DNA from 4 places in the Xenorhabdus bharatensis genome. Region 1 is predicted to be linked to each of the others. Evidence: predicted binding sites of a transcription regulator. Region 1 holds the regulator's gene; each other region holds the start of a gene.
The links. Region 1 encodes PurR, which represses purine synthesis genes. Its sites were predicted from a motif close to CANGCAAACGTTTGCNTG; they were not measured.

Region 1 (5,116 bases):
CATAATCATAGCGAAAACACGTTTTGTGCGCTCAGCATCATATCTGTCGACAACCAGAGCCTGCCAGGAAACGGCAGCAGAGCAAACGCCAACAGCCTGAATAAATCTCAGGACAAGTAATTGAGTTGCATTTGTTATCCAAAGTATACCCAAACAGCTGAGGCAGAACAGGGATAAGCCGATAATCAGAACAGGCTTTCTTCCCAGACGATCAGAAAGTAATCCCCATAAGAGTTGAGCAACGGCAAAACCGCCGAGAAAAATGCTGAGACTTGCACTGATAGCACCTTTTGATGTGTTTAAATCTTTGCTCATGGCATCAAAGGCAGGCAGATACATATCAATGGCTAAGTAACCGAGCATACTCAGGCCGGCAAGATAGAACATAAATGGAAGAGAGTTTTTATTTGTTGTCATTGTGTTAATAAATCGCGTTAGTCAATCGGTGTGGTAATTGATAAAGAAATATGGAGCTTATTTTATATGGCGTGATTTTTGATTGTGAAACGGTATTATTTGTACCATGCTATGAAAAAAATTAAAAGGAAGAAACATGTGGTCTGAATATTCTCTGGAAGTTGTTGATGCGGTGGCAAGAACAGGAAGTTTCAGTGCGGCTGCATCAGAGCTTCACCGTGTGCCTTCTGCCGTCAGTTATACGATAAAGCAACTTGAAGAATGGCTGGCAGTTTCTCTGTTTGAACGCCGTCACCGTGACGTAGAGTTAACTGAAGCGGGAGCCATTTTTGTCAAAGAAGCCCGTTCTGTTATCAAAAAAATGAATCATACCCGGCACCAATGTCAGCAAGTGGCAAACGGGTGGCGCGGTCAACTCAGTATTGCTGTTGATCAGGTTGTTAAACCAGAACGGACACGCCAGCTTATTCTGGATTTCTATCGTCATTTTCCGGATATTGAGTTATTTATCTATCCCGAAGTTTTTAATGGCGTCTGGGATGCGCTGGTGGATGGGCGAGTTGATGTTGCTATTGGTGCAACCCGTGCTTCTCCTGTGGGTGAGCGATACAGTTTCAGGGATATGGGTTTTATGCCGTGGCTGTGTGTTGCCAGCCCTGCGCATGAGCTGGCACTCATAACGGAAAAACTAAATGATGACCAATTGCGGCCTTATGCCAGTTTATGTCTTGAGGATACATCACGTAATCTGCCTAAGCGTGATACATGGGCTTTAGATAATCAGCGACGGTTGGTGGTTCCTGATTGGGAGGCGGGATTGTCATGTTTAATGGAGGGGTTATGTGTGGGAATGGTGCCTAAACACCGGGCCTTGCCGCTTATTCGTCAGAGAAAATTGTGTGTACTTGAACTTGAGCAGCCGTTACCTGATAGCCCGTGCTGCCTGACATGGTCACAGAAAAGCCATTCACCTGCATTAAGCTGGTTGCTTGGATATCTTGGTGATAACACAACGCTTAATGCTGAATGGCTGCAAGAAGACTAACTGTTAGCGGCGATAATCAATAAAAGGACCATCAGCAACAGAACGACGCTCTACAAGACGCGGGTGGACTTCGATGGTTTGAGCATCTTCACGTTTATTGATAATCCTATCAAGTAGCGTGGAGAAAGCCATTTGTCCCAGCCGTTCTTTAGGTTGGTGAATCGTTGTCAGTGCGGGTGTGAAATAGCGGGCATTACGGATATTGTCATAACCAATGATAGAAATATCCTGAGGGACGCGTAAACCCATCTCATCGGCAGCACAAATAGCGCCCATTGCCATCACATCCCCACCACAGAACACCGCAGTAGGGCGATGCTTCTGGTTTAAGATCTTACACATGGCCTGATAACCTGATTCAGGCTCAAAATCTCCCTGAACAATCCACTCATCCCGAATAGTAATATTGGCTTCTTTCAGTGCCTTGATAAAACCCTGATGACGCCCGCCGCCTGTATTTCTGGCTAATGGGCCGGGAATGGAGGCAATATCACGATGCCCACGTTCAATCAAATATCGGCCTGCTAAATAACCGCCGTGGAAGGCATTATCAATAATGGCATCCGTAAAATCCCCTCTGGATTCCCCCCAATCCATGACAACCATAGGAATATTGCGATAATCCTCCAGCATCCCCAGCAACTGTTGAGGATATTCTGAACACATAATTAACAAGCCATCTACACGTTTTTGTGCCAGCATTGCGAGATAAGCTTTTTGTTTGTCGAGGTTGTTATGGGAATTACATAAAATCAATGTATAGCCTTTGCTATAACAACTATTTTCGACAGACTCGATGATTTCAGCAAAATAAGGTGCTTCACTTGAAGTTGCCAATAACCCGATAGATTTTGTGTGGTTGACTTTTAAGCTTCGGGCAACGGCACTGGGAGAATAATTCAGTTCCTTAATGGCAGCCCATACTGCGGCTTTCGTATCTTCGGCGACGAAACGGGTTTTATTAATAACATGGGATACGGTTGTGGTTGAAACACCAGCGCGTTTAGCCACATCTTTAATCGTTGCCATGATAAAAAGGACTCCTGACCTTTTGGTCTAAATTTGTATACCCTTTATCTGGATATAGATCTTTGTTAATCATTTGCCAGTATTATATTTGTATATAGGAAGATAACTGGCAATAATTTAGTGATAAACCGTGAATTTTGTCTGATCTAGCTCAAAAGTGAAAGCAGTAATCGATGCTATAAAGTATATGTATTAAATATCACAGTGCGATTTTTAATCTTTGAGATAAATAACCACTTAAAATTTATGGTGTTGCTGAGTCTTAATTTTCACGATGAGGATGGTTTATGGATACAGATCTGAAATTGGGATTATTGACTGCTTGTAGTGCGTTAGTCATGATTGTTTTTCTGGCGAGTCTCTGTTTGATCGCCTGAGTACGGAAATAACCTTAAGCCCAGAAATAACATAGTGGTGAAACGCCATCTATTTTTCAAGGGGAAGTTTTTCACGCTTCAGCTTCAGACAGCATAACAGTGCGCAGAACCGGAAAAACTTGCCCTTGTATTGTACTGATAGGCTAATTAAGCCAGATTTTCTTCCACAAACTGCCAGTTAACCAGAGCCCAGAAATGCTCCAGATATTGAGGACGGGCATTGCGGTAATCGATGTAATAAGCATGTTCCCATACATCAACGGTCAGAACAGGTTTATCTTCACCAGTCAGTGGAGTTGCTGCATTGGAAGTATTAACGATAGCCAGGCTACCATCAGTTTTCTTGACCAGCCATGTCCAGCCGGAGCCGAAGTTTTTCAGGGCTGAATCAGTAAATTGCTGTTTGAATTCAGCAAAAGAGCCGAAAGCTTTGTTGATGGCTTCTGCAACTTTGCCGGTAGGTTCACCACCACCGTTTGGTGACAGGCTGTGCCAGTAGAAAGTGTGGTTCCATACTTGCGCAGCATTATTGAAGATACCGCCATCAGAAGTCTCGATGATTTCTTCCAGTGTTTTCCCAGCAAACTCTGTACCTTTAATCAGGTTATTCAGATTCACAACATAAGCATTGTGATGTTTGCCGTAATGATATTCCAGAGTTTCTGCTGAGATATGAGGTTCTAAGGCATCTTTAGCATAAGGTAATGCTGGTAATTCAAAAGACATTGCATACTCCTTTTAATATCGGGTTTTTGGCTTTATAAACCATGATTCGTAAAGTATTAATCATGGATAGAGCAAATTTAAGCTTATTATCATGTTGCTATTTTAGTGATTATCTTAACAACTTTTCTGCTAAATAACAGGGAAAAAGATGCGATTTAATAATGAGCTGATGTAGAACTGTTCAGTTTTAATGGATTAAATATTTATAGGGTATGAAAATATCAGTGATTACAATTTGTTGTTCAGAATAAAAATTTGCAGCAGCACGTTCGCTGTAGAAAACCAGCACCAGAAAGTGGTATTCTGAATCAATCTTTTCTGATGCTGATAAACAGCACCTGCGGTTTAAGGAAGTAAAAATGACGACAATTGAGAAAATCGAACGCCAAATTAATGAAAACCCGATTTTGCTGTACATGAAAGGCTCACCAAAGCTGCCAAGCTGTGGTTTCTCTGCTCAGGCTGTTCAGGCTTTATCTGCATGTGGTGAACGTTTTGCTTACGTGGATATCTTGCAAAACCCAGATATCCGTGCTGAATTACCTAAGTATGCTAACTGGCCGACATTCCCTCAACTTTGGGTTGATGGTGAGTTAGTCGGGGGATGTGACATCCTGATGGAAATGTATCAACGCGGTGAACTGCAAACATTGATTAAAGAAACCGCGGATAAATACCGTGAACAAGAAGACAGCCAGTAAGATTTGATAATCATTATTGGTACTAAGAGCCTAATCAAATAGGCTCTTAGTTTATCAGACTTCGTCGTCCGGAGTGGCCAGCGGCCAACCACCTAATCGCTTCCAACGATTAACTAGTTCGCAGAAAAGTAGGCTCGTTCTATCTGTATCATAGAGAGCACTGTGTGCCTGATTACTGTCAAAGGGGATTTCTGCTGTAATGCAGGCTTTTGCCAGAATAGTCTGACCGAGCACCAAACCGCTCAGCGCAGCCGTATCAAACGTAGCAAAAGGATGGAATGGATTACGCTTTAAACGAGCGCGTTCAGCTGCCGCCATAACAAAATTGTGATCAAAACTGGCATTATGAGCAACTATAATGGCACGGTTGCAATTATTCTCTTTCATACCTTTGCGGATCATCTTAAAAATGGCATGCAGCGCAGTATATTCGCTGACAGCTCCCCGTAATGGATTAGTCGGGTCAATACCTGTAAATGCCAGCGCAGCCGGATCAAGATTAGCTCCTTCAAAGGGTTCAATATGGAAATGCAGCGTATCAGCCGGAGCCAGCCAACCTTCGGCATCCATTTTTAAAGTCGTTGCAGCTATCTCAAGTAAAGCATCTGTCCGCGCATTAAACCCAGCGGTTTCTACATCAATAACAACGGGGTAATAACCACGAAAGCGTCCACTGAGCATGTTTTGATCTTTTATATTAGACATCTGATTTTATTCTTAACTTCAGGATAGCGGATATTATGACAAAATTTATTGTGCATTGCAGAAGTAATATCGACCTAGTGGAAACGAAGGGCATGTTAAAGATGCCCTTGTATATG
Region 2 (5,116 bases), on a different contig from region 1:
CCCTGAATGATACCGTATTAGCGTTTTCTACCTTGATTTTACCCGCAGGCATAATAGACGGTTTCAGCATCATACCTGACAGCATAATGGCAACACTGATAATCAGAGAAGCAAGGATAATCTGGTGATGACCGAATAAATTGCCACCAACCCAGTCATTGAGTTTATCAAAGGAAATACTGACACTTGATCCAAACTCAATACCGGAGGAAGAAAGTAATATCCCGGTTAAAGAAGAACTGATAATAAAGGCAATCGACCCCCACACACGCACTTTGCCATAATCAAAAGTAAACTGCTTTTGCCATGTCCCCGCCAAAGCATCTGATAAAGGGACTAACGGCGAAAAAAACAGGTTAAAACCGATCATCACAAGGCAAATCCATGCCCAGTGGCTGCCAAAAGAAAAGCTGACCGTAAAGATCAAAGCCAGAAAAGATAATATTCTTAGCGCTGTAATTAATTTGGCAGGGTCTTTAACGGTAGGAGAAATAATGAGACTGCCAACAAAGCGGGAAACCAAACCAATGCCTAATATTATGCCGATCATGGAAGGAGTAATGCCTTCTCCCTGCAACCAGACTGACCAGAATGGTAAAAAGATCCCAAAAGAGAAAAAATAGGTGAAATAGCCTAACCCCAGCCAAAATGTTGATGGAACAACCATCCTTTGCCCCCGTGTTTAATGCAAAAGTTTAATGCAAAAAAACCCGCTCAAAACTAATGAGACGGGCTTATTACTATTTATTCAGTATTTATACTCAATAATTATTCTAAATTATGCGTAGACCGGATATTTTGCGCAGATTGCCAATACTTTCTGTTTAACGCTTTCAATTACCGTTTCATCATTGATGTTATCCAGCACATCACATATCCAACCCGCCAGTTCACGGGTTTCTTCTTCTTTGAAACCACGGCGGGTAATTGCCGGTGTGCCAATACGAATACCAGAAGTGACAAATGGACTACGAGGATCATTAGGCACGCTGTTTTTATTGACGGTAATGTTGGCACGACCTAATGCTGCATCAGCTTCTTTACCCGTAATATCTTTATCCACCAGATCCAGCAGGAACAAATGGTTTTCAGTGCTGCCGGAAACGATTTTGTAACCACGCTGCAAAAACACATCTACCATGACTTTCGCATTCTTAGCAACCTGCTGCTGATACGTTTTGAACTCTGGTTCCATGGCTTCTTTCAGTGCAACCGCTTTACCTGCGATAACATGCATCAACGGGCCACCCTGACCACCAGGGAAAACAGCTGAGTTCAGTTTTTTGTACAGCTCTTCATCCCCGCCTTTCGCCAGAATCAGACCACCGCGTGGGCCTGCCAGTGTTTTGTGGGTTGTCGTTGTCACAACGTGAGCATGAGGAACCGGATTTGGATAAACGCCTGCGGCGATCAGGCCGGCAACGTGAGCCATATCAACAAAAAGGTATGCACCGACTTCATCAGCAATTTCACGCATTTTTGCCCAGTCAACCACACCTGAGTATGCCGAGAAGCCACCAATGATCATTTTAGGCTGATGCTTCAGTGCCTGATTACGGATATCGTCGTAATCAATTTTGCCATTTTCATCAATGCCATAAGGAACAACATTATAAAGTTTACCAGAGAAGTTGACCGGAGAACCGTGAGTCAGGTGCCCACCGTGTGCCAGATTCATCCCTAAAACAGTGTCACCGGGTTGCAACAGCGTCATATATACCGCCATATTCGCCTGAGAACCTGAATGCGGCTGGACATTAGCATAATCTGCGCCAAACAACTCTTTTGCTCTGTCAATTGCCAGTTGTTCAACTATATCAACGTACTCACAGCCACCATAGTAGCGTTTACCCGGATAACCTTCCGCATACTTGTTAGTCAGCTGAGAGCCTTGAGCCTGCATAACTCTTGGACTGGTATAGTTTTCAGAAGCAATCAGTTCAATGTGTTCTTCCTGACGATGAACCTCCTGCTCCATCGCCTGCCACAGTTCGGGATCATAATTCGCAATATTCATTTCACGCTTTAGCATTTGGTTCTCCTGACTCAGCTACATCTTTAAAAAATACCCCTGAGGGCCAGAATGTGACACAGTGTAAACTCTTTTTATCAAATGAGATAGTCTTGACAGGACATTTTACGCAAACGATTGCTTCAAGACCTACCGCCCTGTAGCCCATCATGTTTTTTATTAGTCTAGGATTTATCATTGATCTTTGTGATTCCTGTCAAATATTGTTGTTTCACAAATCCTGTGATTTTGATTTAAATCAAAATAATTTCCTATTTTTACTTTAAGCTCTTCCCCAGAACAATAAGATGCATTTAAAATGCAACTTATCAATTGAGCATGATTTAAAAATTCAGGAGATCATGATGTTAGACAGTCAAACTATCGCAACTATAAAATCCACTATTCCGTTGATTGTTTCTACCGGGCCAAAATTGACTGCTCATTTTTATGAACGCATGTTCAGTCATAACCCTGAATTGCAAAATATCTTTAACATGAGCCATCAGAGTAACGGTGATCAGCGTCAGGCTCTTTTCAATGCCCTTTGTGCTTATGCAGCTAATATCGATAACTTATCTGTTCTGTTACCGGCGGTGGAAAAGATCGCTCACAAACATGCAAGCCTGAATATTCAGCCGGAACACTACCAGATTGTGGGAACTCATCTATTAGCAACAATTGATGAAATGTTTCATCCGGCAGAAGAAGTGCTCGATGCCTGGGGAAAAGCCTACAACGTATTAGCCGGTGTTTTTATCAATCGGGAAGAAGAAATTTATCAGGATGGGGAACTTTCGGCAGGAGGATGGCGTGGCCTGCGTCGGTTCCGTGTCAGCCGGAAACAGCGGCAAAGCGATGTTATTACCAGTTTTGAATTTGTGCCTGTCGATGGCGGTAAAGTCTCAGATTATAAACCGGGGCAATACCTGAGTATTTATCTGGAAGATCCGGCCTTTGAACATCGTGAAATTCGCCAGTATTCGTTAACTGCTGTACCCAATGGCACTCACTATCAAATCGCCATTAAACGAGAATCTCATGGCAAGGTATCCGGTTATATGCACGATAAAGTACAGGAAGGGGATATCGTATTACTGTCCGCTCCGCGAGGTGATTTTTTCCTTGATATCCAACCTGATACCCCTGTTACGCTTATCTCTGCTGGTGTCGGCCTGACCCCGATGATGAGCATGCTGCAATATCTGCATAAACAACAACATTCTGGTGCCATCAATTGGCTCCACGCAGCAGAACATGGCGGTTGTCATGCCTTCTCAGACAAAGTAAAGGCAATTGCTCAATCCATGCCTAATATGAATTATCAGGTCTGGTATCGCGAACCCAGAAATGAAGATGATTACGGCGTAGATTACCAACAGACAGGGTTGATGGAACTGACTTCAGTAAAAGATGAAATAAATGTAGAAGGAATGCAGTTTTATCTCTGTGGGCCGGTCGCTTTTATGCAATATATCGCTGCTCAACTTCTGAAGATGGGCATTGATGAGCAACATATCCATTATGAATGTTTTGGCCCGCATAAAGTTATTTAACTCGGCATCGTCATTTATAACCCCGCCGCCATGGCGGGGAATGAGGCTCTTAGAGATTAAATGGCTTCTTCGTCCTGCTCACCCGTACGAATACGAACAACACGGGCAACATCAAACACAAAAATCTTGCCATCACCAATCTTACCGGTTTGGGCAGTCTGCATAATCGTATCGACACAGGTATCAACAATATCATCCGGTACGATAATCTCTATTTTGACTTTAGGCAGAAAATCCACCATATATTCTGCGCCACGATACAGTTCGGTGTGTCCTTTCTGGCGGCCGAATCCCTTCACCTCTGTCACTGTCATACCTGTAATACCGACTTCAGCCAGCGCTTCACGCACATCATCGAGCTTGAAAGGTTTGATAATTGCATCAATCTTTTTCATGAAGTATTCCTGTTATTACCAGTTCTTACGCCCGAAACCAGACGTAATCGGATAGCGCCTGTCTTTACCAAAATCACGCTGTGTAATACGCGGGCCAATCGGAGCCTGACGACGTTTATACTCATTGATGTCCACTAACCGGATCACCTTACGGACAATCGCTTCGTCAAAACCTTCTGCTACCAGATCAACCACAGATTTATCTTTTTCTACATATCCCTCAAGGATAGCATCCAGCATGTCATACGGAGGCAGGCTGTCCTGATCGAGCTGATCGGGAGCCAGTTCCGCAGAGGGAGGACGATCGATAACACGCTGAGGAATAGCAGGAGATAATGTATTACGATATGTAGACAATGCAAATACCATTGTTTTTGGTACATCTTTCAAAGCATTGAAGCCACCAGCCATATCACCATATAAAGTGGAATAGCCTACCGCTGATTCACTTTTGTTACTGGTCGTCAGTACCAGACGACGGCGCTTGTTTGACATTGCCATCAAAATGACAGCCCGGCAGCGAGCCTGTAAGTTTTCTTCTGTTGTGTCTTTTTCTGTACCCGCAAACATCGGCTCCAACTGAGCCATAAATGCGTCAAACATAGGTTCGATAGAGACAATATCAAATTCAACACCGAGTAATTCAGCCTGTTCTCTGGCGTCATGAATACTCATTTCAGAGGTATAACGGAATGGCATCATCACCGCCTGTACATGCTCTTTACCCAAAGCATCCACCGCAATCGCCAGTGTCAGACCAGAATCAATCCCTCCGGATAACCCAAGTAACGCACCTTTAAAACCATTTTTTTGTACATAATCCCGCACAGAAAGCACTAAGGCTTTATAAATTTGCCCCAATGGTGGCAATGGAGGGATCGGGTTTGCCATCGGTTCGATTGCCATATCACTCAAACGACACAGTTCGACCTGCTCTTCAAAAGCGGCCATACGGTGTGTGATTTCACCCTTCATATCAAAAACTTTTGAACAACCATCAAAAATCAGCTGATCCTGTCCACCAACCTGATTCAGATAGATGATTGGCAAATGAATACGCTGGCAGTGTGATTTGATGAGCGTACTGCGGATATTCGGTTTTTCGTGATTATAAGGAGAAGCATTCATTGACAGGATAATATCGGCTCCAGCCT
Region 3 (5,116 bases), on a different contig from region 1:
AAAGGAGGTTTTAGTGAAACGTAACTCACTGATATTTGCTGTTATGCTGGCTGTAGGCAGTATGTCTGTTTCAGCGGCGGAATTACCATCTGTCCCGCATATATCGACTTCTGGTAATGCGACAATCAAAGCAGCTCCGGATATGGCAACTCTGATGATTCATGTCAAAGTGAGCCAAAAAAGCGCGACAGAGGCCAAGCATAAAGTTGATGCACGTGTCGCCAAGTATTTTGATTTTTTGAAGGCGAGTGGTATTGATAAGAAGGATATTAATGCAGCCAATATACGGACGCAGCCAGAATATCAATATGATCAAAAAAATGGTAAATCAACCATTATCGGGTATAGCGCATCTCGCTCAGTTGAAGTCAAAGTACATAAATTGGATCAACTGAATCCGCTGCTGGATGGTGCTTTGAAAGCAGGACTGAATGAAATTAATTCTGTACAGTTCAGTGTTGCTGATCCTCAGCTATATCGTAATGAAGCCAGACAGAAAGCGATCGCAAATGCGATTCAGCAGGCAACTGAGCTGGCAAAAGGCTTTAACAGTAAGTTAGGTGCTGTATATAGTGTCACTTACCGTCCGCCTGAAGCTGTACCTTATCCAATGAACAGACTGCAATTAAGGGCCACTCAGATGGCAGCTGCACCAGCAGGGGATTCAGCAGATGAAACTTATGAACCACAAAGCATAGAGTTTTCTGATCACGTTGATGCAGTTTTTGAATTACAGCGTTAATTAACCTCATCTTCCTGACGTAACATCTGGCGCCCAAGTTTTAACAGGGCGTCAGTGACTTTCCTCATCGCACTGCTTTCCGGAGCAAACCGATGCCAGTAAAGCATACGGCGTTGGTACAATCCGGGCGTTAAATCAACTAATTCGCCTGCTTTTAATTCCCTATCAATTTGTAAATGAGGGATCATACAGCATGTCGTGCCTTGTTTTGCTAATTGAACAAAGGCTTCAGATGAGTTAACGATATGGCAGGGCACACTACCCGGTGATAAATCAAAATACTGCTGTAAAAAGGCCTGATGCATATCATCCAGATGATCAAATGCAACCGCAGGTGCTTTCAATAGTGCAGAGCGTGTCACTCCATTAGGGAAAAAGCGATCGGCAAATTTAGGAGAAGCGACGAAGAGATAATCGAGAGCGCCTAGTTTATCCACCAGACAGCTTGGTAGTGGTTGTGACTGAATACTGATGGCACCCACAACTTCCCCGCGTCTGAGGCTTTCCTGTGTCCGAGTTTCATCTTCCACCTGAATATTGAGCCGGATGGGTAAATCCGAAAGCACAGGATGGAGAGCGGGTAAAAGCCAGGTAGCGAGACTATCGGCATTGACAGCCAGAGAAAGTAGCAGAGGGGTTTCATTGCCATTCTCATCACCGAGCCATTGTGCTTCGAGTAATTCCACCTGATGTAATAAGGCCAGTAATTTCTGTCCCTGCTCTGTAGGGCGCGGCGGAACAGTTCGAACTAATAATGGCTGACCAAATAAGTTTTCTAATTGCTTGATACGCTGGGATACGGCGGATTGAGTAATACAAAGCTTTTGGGCTGCACGTTCGAAGCCGCGTTCGCGGATCACGGCGTCTAACGCCTGTAAGGATCGGTAATCAGGACGTTTCATTGAAAATCAGGCTCTCCGTTTGTCATTAACTCTTCGATTATTCTTGGATGGTACTTATTCTAGAATGATATTGTGTGCCCAAAATATTTTTCGGTCTAGGTAGCACTATGCCATATTTTTTCACAGGGTAAGATAAAATATTGTTTATACTGGCGGCTGGATTTTTCTTGTAATTGATTATAGGCAGTGATTGATATGACACAGGATGAACTGAAAAAAGCGGTAGGCTGGGCAGCGCTGGAATATGTTAAACCGGGAACAGTGGTGGGAGTAGGCACCGGTTCAACGGCATCTCATTTTATTGATGCTCTGGGAACAATGAAAGATCAAATCGAAGGTGCGGTATCCAGTTCGGAAGCATCAACTGAGAAATTGAAAAGTCTTGGCATCCCTGTGTTTGACTGTAATGAAGTTGACTCTTTAGACATTTATGTTGACGGAGCTGACGAAATTAATGCTCAAATGCAGATGATTAAAGGTGGTGGTGCGGCACTGACCAGAGAGAAGATCATTGCTGCGGTAGCAAAAAAATTCATTTGTATTATTGATGAATCCAAACAGGTTGATGTGTTGGGTAAATTCCCATTACCTGTGGAAGTTATTCCGATGGCTCGTTCTTATGTTGCCCGTGAGCTGGTAAAACTCGGAGGAACGCCGGTTTATCGTCAGAATGTTATCACTGATAATGGTAACGTTATTTTAGATGTTCATAATCTTGCCATTCTGAATCCTATCGAGTTAGAAAATAAAATTAATGCTATTGCAGGCGTAGTAACGGTAGGCTTGTTTGCGAATCGTGGCGCGAATGTCGTGCTGGTTGGCAGCTCCAACGGAGTGAAAACGATTACAGAGTAACCGCTTGCGAAGGGCAGAATATTCTGCCCTTAAAAAATTTTCTGACTTATTCAAAAAAATAAAATTCAGATATATATCTTGTATTATTGATTAAATCTTCCTCAAAATTCTGCCTTTACCTTGTAACGAAACTCTTTACTTTGCGTAACAACTTTTTTACTGTTTCTTATGCTGTTTTACAGGCAAACGATTATATTGCTGTTGACGTTTTTTTTGTTATTTTAGTGAAATCTATCGGCATTATGAAAGTGAGTACAACTAGGGCGGGTAAATGGTTAAGGTATCTTTAGAAAAGGAAAAAATTAAGTTTCTGCTGCTGGAAGGTGTTCATCAAAGCACAGTCGACAATCTGCGGGCAGCAGGGTACAGCAATATTGAATATCATAAAGGGGCATTAGAGCCGGAAGAGCTGAAAGAAGCTATCCGTGATGCCAAATTTGTCGGGATCCGTTCCCGTACTCAGTTAACTGAAGAAATTTTTGCGGCAGCGGAAAAGCTGGTGGCAGTCGGGTGTTTCTGCATCGGTACGAATCAGGTTGATCTGAACGCAGCAGCAAAACGTGGTATTCCCGTATTTAATGCCCCATTCTCTAATACGCGCTCAGTGGCCGAAATGGTATTAGGGCAGTTGTTACTGCTGTTGCGCCGGGTTCCTGAAGCTAATGCAAAGGCTCATAAAGGCATTTGGAATAAACAGGCTGCGGGCTGCTATGAAGCTCGTGGTAAAAAATTGGGCATTATTGGTTACGGTCATATCGGCTCACAGCTAAGTGTTTTGGCTGAAAGTATCGGCCTGAATGTTTATTTCTATGATTTGGAACACAAATTACCACTGGGCAACGCTCAGCAGGTTCATCACTTATCTGAATTGCTAAATATGAGTGATGTTATCAGTCTGCATGTCCCCGAAACTCATTCAACCAAAAACATGATTGGTGCGGCAGAATTAGAACTGATGAAACCGGGTTCGATTTTGATCAATGCATCACGTGGTACGGTGATCGATATTCCTGCACTGACTGAAGCGCTGGAAATCGGGCATCTTTCTGGTGCGGCGATTGATGTTTTCCCTGAAGAGCCGGCAACAAACAGCGAACCTTTTGTCTCACCGCTAATCAAATTTGACAACGTCTTGCTGACGCCTCATATCGGTGGTTCTACGCAAGAAGCACAACAGAACATCGGTTATGAAGTTGCAGGTAAACTGGTTAAATATTCTGATAATGGTTCTACATTATCCGCAGTAAACTTCCCGGAAGTTTCTCTGCCTCTACATGCGAAGGATACTAACCGATTATTGCATATTCACGAAAATCGCCCGGGTATCTTAACCAGCATTAACCAGGTTTTCACTGCTCAGGAAATCAATATTGAGGCGCAATATCTGCGTACTGAAGGCAATATTGGTTATGTTGTTATCGATATTATGACGCAAAACTCAGCTCAGGCGGAATTAGTCCTACAACAGCTAAAAGGCTTACCTGGCACTATTCGCTCTCGTATGCTTTACTAACCCGAATGATATAAGGGCTATCATAATAGCCCTTATGCATTGAAATTTAATAAATAATTTTCAGTAGTTATACCCAGTGCCATGTTTTTTCTGGAGTGATTATTTCAGGTAAAGGAATATCCCAACTGGCGCTGGGTAATGAGTCAACCAGTTGAAAATTATGTGCTAACCCGATCGGATAAAAGTGTTGTTGTTGCCATTTAGCAAGCGTCCTGTCGTAGAAACCTCCGCCCATCCCTAAGCGCTGCCCGCTACGATCAAAAGCAACGAGCGGAATAAACATAACATCCAGTTCAGAAACAGGTAAAACTTGTCGGATATCCAGTGGTGGTTCTTCTATCCTGAATTGGTTCCGGATGAGAGGAGTGTCAGGTTGATAACGAAGAAACAACAAGTGATTCCGGCTGAAAGGGTGTAATACGGGCAAATAGACCTGTTTATTTTGTTGCCAGAGTTGCTGAATCAACGGACGTGTATCGAGTTCCCCATCAAAAGAGAGATACAAGGCAATTTTTTTTGCTTGCAGGATTTTAGGGTGTGCCATAACGCGCTCAACTGCTTGTAGAGCAAATCGCAATTGTTGTTCAGGGGAGAGATTTTTACGTAGTTGACGAATGTCTTGTCTGATGCTTTTTCGAAGAGAGAAAAAGGAATCTGATTGCATAATACCTGCCTATTAAAGTAGTGCAGAAAAGGATACAAAACAGATAGATAGGGTTCTCCAAGATGCCGCTGCAGGTGGTAACCCTTGAACCCTTGGTTCAAGGTGAACATGGTGTCGCCCCTATTAGGCTTCTTGGACTAGCCAAGCATGCTCACAAGAAACGGAGCACCACATTCTATCAGATATGAAATATCGGCTCAGGGGACATCCCCGCTCACGAACACCTCAGAGAAATTTTTTATTACTTTGAACTAATTAGCCAGGTATCCTCAATCAGAACCTACCCATTTAGTCTTAAGTAATATCATGTAGCCTATTGTATGGAACTAAATGGAGAAAGCAACTGCTTATGTTCATCTATCGTGACTACTGCCTGATTTATAAACAAGGATAAGTCTATTAACGATATAAAGCTGGCTAATTTCGGGTTTTTGTTACTT
Region 4 (5,116 bases), on a different contig from region 1:
ACTGTTTTTTCACCCACAATCAACGGAACCGCGACTTTACTGCCGATACGCGGATCCCTCTCTTGCTTAGTACCAGACTGTTTTTTCTGGTTACTTTCCTGATGGCGATTACCGGATGGATTACCGCGATGTTTTTTCTGGCGCTTACGCTCACGCCCTTCTGCATTTAATTCTTCACGGCTTTTTCTTTTGTGCTTACCCGTAGAGGCTCTTGCCGGGGATTTTTTCTTTAACTGATTCATAGCGTGTGACTCAACTCGTGTTATCAAGATATTTTCGGCGGAATCTAACAGAATCCACATATAACATCCAATGTCATTCACTTATTCTTTCAAGTTCAGCTACTATTTTGAGTTACCTTAACTCAAATAATATAAGCCTTAGCAACTATGCGTTTCTTTGATATTTCTTATAGAACTTCATTGTATCTTTGGTGTATTGGTTATGCTGTCTTATGGATATTAGTAAGTTATTACCTTGATCCGACTGTTCCCTATGATGCCGTAGAAGCCCTGAACTGGGGCGTAAACGGTGAATGGGGTTCACCGAAAAACCCGTGGCTGGTGGGTGCGGTGATGTTACCCGCTATTCATATCAGCCATATTTCTCTCAGTTTTTATTGGTATTTCATCCACTTTGCTGCCATTGCTATAGGGATGATGGGTGTCTGGCAACTGGCTTTCCGCTTAACAGGCAGAATTGAACTGGCATGGCTGGCTATGCTGTCTCTCAATCTGTCTGGCATCATCAATTTCGATATCATTCCGTATAATGACAATTATCTGTTGGTAATGTTGTGGTCGTGGTCACTATTGTTCTTCCTGAAAGCCATCGATGACCATCCCAAATGGTGGCTGGCGTTCGCGCTAGCAACAGGGCTGGCAACAATGAGTAAGTACTCTTCACTTTCAATTGTTGGCTCAGTCTTTTTACTTTCCCTGTTTGTTCCCAAAGTACGACGCCATTATCGGGAGCCGCTGTTTTATCTGGCGCTTGCGCTATGGCTGATGTTGATATTGCCCAATATCTGGTGGCTGGCAAATAACGATTTTTCTGCATTCAAATGGGTAGACTCGCAAATCAAACACGGGTTTAATCTGCACACCACACGCTCTCTGTTTTCCGTCTTCTATCCTCTCATTATCGTCAGTGCCATTATTTATCTCTTAGGCGGGAAAATTGGCTGGCCAAAACAGCAACCGAATCAACTGGCCAATATTGTCATTCTTCTGCCTCTGCTGATTATTTATGGCTGGTTCTCCTTCAATGAGGGTGGGCGCATGACCGAATGGCTCCAGCCTTTCATGGCAGTCGCTCCAGCGCTGCTGGCCGGCTCGATAACCGTGCTCCCCCGTAAACCCTTAACGGGAACATTGCGGGGATTAGCCGTTTTTGCCGTCTTGGTTCTCATCGGCTATGCCAGTGTTATGCTGGCAAATATCCGTGGTGCGGGAGAAAAATTTGCCGGGATAAAAACCTTTTCCAGCCAGCTGGATCAACGCTGGAATAAATTGTATGCAACACCATTGCATTATGTTGGAGGTGAATACCTGCATCAATGGCTGACGTTCTACAGCCACTATCGCCCCCAAACCATACAACCGTGGGAAACCGGCAACGGTGCGCCGCCCAATATTTATAATCGCCATATTAAAGAGAGTGATATTGTCAAATATGGTGCATTGCTGGTAGGAACAAACGGAAAAAACTGTTCACAGGAGCATTTCCAGTCCACGTTGGCTACATGGCCTGAATTAACGCTCAGTCATAAGGAAGATTTCACTTTTCAGGCGCAGCCAGATGCGGAATCAAAAGTAATTTGCATCGGTTTTATTGCACCAGAAAGTCGCCATTAATCCTCTTTTAGAAAAATATTCCGTATAATTTCCATAAAAAAAGCCTGATGCATCAGGCTTTTTTTATATTACTCAGTTTAGCCGACATTATTATTATCAGGCATCGACAAATACCATTTTCAGTACAAACAACAACGTAACGACAATAACGCACGGGCCTATCTCGCGCCATTTGCCTGTTCCCAGTTTCATCACACAATAAGCCATAAAGCCCAATGCAATACCTTCAGTAATTGAGAAGCTGAATGGCATCATCACAGCGGTGATAAATGCCGGAACGGATTCCGTCAGATCATCCCATTTCACCCGTGTCAGGCTGGATGTCATCAAAACGCCGACATAAACCAGCGCACCCGCTGTTGCATAAGCCGGAACCATGCTCGCCAATGGAGAGATAAACATCACCAACAGGAATAAAATACCAACGACGACAGCGGTTAATCCAGTACGGCCACCAACAGAAACACCAGAAGAACTTTCTACAAACGCCGTTACCGAAGAAGTGCCGATGTAAGAACCTGCCACTGAGCTGATGCTGTCAACATACAGCGCCTGCTTCATCTGCGGGAATTTGCCGTTACTGTCAGCAAGGCCTGCTTTATCGGTCACACCAATCAACGTACCGGATGAATCAAACAGGTTCACCAACATAAAAGAAAAAATAATCCCGACTAATGCGATATCCAACGCACCTTTCACATCTACATGCCCGACAACAGTCATAACACTGGGTGGAAAATCAAAAATACCCTGATATTCCACATACCCCAGCATAAACCCGATCCCCGTTGTTATTACGATGGACAGCAATACTGCGGCGTGGAAATTACGTGCGGCTAAAATAGCAATGATAAAAAAGCCCAGCGCGCCCAACAGGACGTTATGAGCAGTAAAGTTACCAATAGAAACGATCGTATCTGGATTCGGTACAATAATGCCGGCATTTTTCAGCCCCATCATGGCAATAAAAAGCCCGATACCGCTGGTAATACCGACCCGCAGCCCCACGGGGATATTCGCTATCATCCAGTAACGAATGCGGAAAATTGTCAGGATCAGCAGCCCCACAGCCCCCCAGAAGATTGCCCCCATCGCAACCTGCCACGAAACCCCCATGGCACCAACAACAACGAAGGCAAAAAATGCATTCAGGCCCATAGCCGGTGCAACCGCAACGGGTAAATTAGCCACTATTCCCATCATAATGCTGCCAAGTGCAGCAATTAAGCAGGTTGTGACAAATACGGCTTTAATATCCATTCCGGCAACAGACAGAATTTGTGGGTTTACAAAGACGATATAGACCATCGTCAGAAAGGTCGTCAGCCCCGCAATCATCTCGGTGCGAACTGTTGTGCCATGCTCTTCCAGTTTAAACACGCGCTGAAGTAAGCCCTGACTATTTGCAGAGCCTGAATTGAGTGTACTCATTAATGTTTTATTCCTAAACAGATGAAGTTTTCGATTCATCCTACAGGAAATCAAAATAAATCGTTATCCTAAAAGATCAAAAAAGAAAACGATTGCTATGAGTACAATCAATAAGTTATATCACAAAGTGATTATTAACGAACTGCACTAATGGACGCTGTTTTTATTCACTATTTTCAGACGGTGCCATCGCCAGAATATCGCTGAAAATATCCGCCCATTCATCCTTGCCAATATTCATCAAGCCGAAGAAGCGTAAAATAAATACACCTTCTGTCGCCAAAAAAGCTAAGCGAGCCCGACGACCTTCTGCTGTGGTTGTATCCAAATTAGCAATGCGCTCACGATACCATCCACGGGTTGATTCCAAATGTTCCGGTGTTTGCAATAACGATGCCATCAATCCTGCCGCTTTCGCCGATGACACTTCGTCGGAACATTGACTTGCTTCAATGTGCGCACGTATTGCCGTCAGTGGATCGGGCGCTTCGCCGGCTATTTTGTGGAATTGCTCTTCGTAGCTCAGTCCCCAGCGTTCAAACATTGCCTCAATAAGTGCATCTTTCGTGTTAAAACTGTATTGAACCCCGCCCTTAGTGATCCCGACGGCTTTTGCTACCGCATCAATGGTAAGAGCCGCTGCCCCCTGTGTGGTGACAATTTGTTCTGCTGCATCCAACAGAATGTTCCGGTCAATTGTTTTACGTCGTCCCATGATTACTCTCTTTTAATTCAATACGTATGTATTTATAATGTACGTAATTTGTACCGTCAAGGGTTGGCGATACAGGATCTCTAAACCACATTGATGAGTTCTTATATGAAATCAAATACTCGCTGGCTTGTGCTGGCTGTTATTTCCAGTGCACTTTTTCTGATTGTCATCGACATGACAGTCCTCTATACCGCTTTACCACGTTTAACATACGATTTACGAGCATCTTCCACTGAGAAGTTATGGATCATGAATGCTTATTCATTAACCATTGCTGGCCTGCTTCCCGGGACAGGTGCTCTAAGTGATCGCTTTGGTGCCAAGAAATTGTTTACTGCCGGATTAGCCGTGTTCGGCATTGCCTCAATGATGGCAGCATTTTCTCCGAATACCAGTATGTTGATCAGTGCACGAGTGACACTTGCCATCGGTGCCGCAATGATGATGCCAGCCACACTCGCAATCATCCGTCAGGTTTTCGAAGAACCCGGAGAACGCGCTCTTGCCATCGGTATCTGGTCAGCTGTTGCTGCGGGAGGCGCGGCACTTGGCCCCGTCATAGGTGGAATACTGCTGGAATATTTCTGGTGGGGTTCCGTTTTCCTGATCAACGTCCCTATCGTCGTTATTGCGTTAATATTCGCCCTATTCACTATGACTAAAAGCCAAAGTAACCCACAACGCACATTCGACCTACTGGCCTCCATCCAAATTATGATCGGGCTGATTGGCATGACTTTTGCTATCAAAGAAATCAGCAAACAAGCCCCATCAATGGGAACAGCCATTATCGCCAGCGCAATCGGCATTATATTCACGATGATGTTCGTTTCTCGACAACGTCGTTCATCTGCACCGATCATAGACTTTAATGCATTAAGATCCTATGGTTTTGCTACCGGTGTCGCGACCGCTTTTGTTAGCACCGCCGCCCTTATGGGAATTGAATTAATAATCAGTCAGCGACTGCAACTTGTTGCTGGCTTATCACCTTTACAGGCAGGGTTATTTATTTTACCTATCCCATTAGCTTCTTTCGTTGCCGGGCCATTAGCGGGTCTCGCTATACCCAAATTGGGTTCGGGCCGAATTATGTGGCTTTCTCTTTTTCTGG

Region 2: glyA (serine hydroxymethyltransferase) is a predicted target of PurR. The motif match lies at 2,139-2,156, and genes of this name have one in related genera.
Region 3: serA (phosphoglycerate dehydrogenase) is a predicted target of PurR. The motif match lies at 2,679-2,696, and genes of this name have one in related genera.
Region 4: AAC855_RS12905 (NCS2 family permease) is a predicted target of PurR. The motif match lies at 3,369-3,386, and genes of this name have one in related genera.

Annotation. Positions count from the first base shown of each region.
Region 1 is NZ_JBBMXG010000005.1:83,600-88,715, forward strand. Features, by position in the region: gene punC (purine nucleoside transporter PunC) at 1-417, opposite strand, end outside; gene punR (DNA-binding transcriptional activator PunR) at 554-1,462, shown strand; gene purR (HTH-type transcriptional repressor PurR) at 1,466-2,491, opposite strand; gene sodB (superoxide dismutase [Fe]) at 3,016-3,594, opposite strand; gene AAC855_RS06640 (Grx4 family monothiol glutaredoxin) at 3,954-4,295, shown strand; gene rnt (ribonuclease T) at 4,350-5,000, opposite strand.
Region 2 is NZ_JBBMXG010000001.1:386,319-391,434, forward strand. Features, by position in the region: gene AAC855_RS01590 (3-phenylpropionate MFS transporter) at 1-667, opposite strand, end outside; gene glyA (serine hydroxymethyltransferase) at 779-2,032, opposite strand; gene hmpA (NO-inducible flavohemoprotein) at 2,320-3,567, shown strand; gene glnB (nitrogen regulatory protein P-II) at 3,624-3,962, opposite strand; gene AAC855_RS01610 (NAD+ synthase) at 3,978-5,116, opposite strand, start outside.
Region 3 is NZ_JBBMXG010000009.1:44,725-49,840, reverse strand. Features, by position in the region: gene AAC855_RS10190 (oxidative stress defense protein) at 14-742, shown strand; gene AAC855_RS10185 (LysR family transcriptional regulator ArgP) at 739-1,644, opposite strand; gene rpiA (ribose-5-phosphate isomerase RpiA) at 1,840-2,499, shown strand; gene serA (phosphoglycerate dehydrogenase) at 2,771-4,012, shown strand; gene AAC855_RS10170 (5-formyltetrahydrofolate cyclo-ligase) at 4,080-4,676, opposite strand; RNA gene ssrS (6S RNA) at 4,727-4,911, opposite strand.
Region 4 is NZ_JBBMXG010000012.1:82,401-87,516, forward strand. Features, by position in the region: gene yihI (Der GTPase-activating protein YihI) at 1-242, opposite strand, end outside; gene AAC855_RS12900 (glycosyltransferase family 39 protein) at 390-1,856, shown strand; gene AAC855_RS12905 (NCS2 family permease) at 1,953-3,287, opposite strand; gene AAC855_RS12910 (TetR/AcrR family transcriptional regulator) at 3,451-4,002, opposite strand; gene AAC855_RS12915 (MFS transporter) at 4,108-5,116, shown strand, end outside.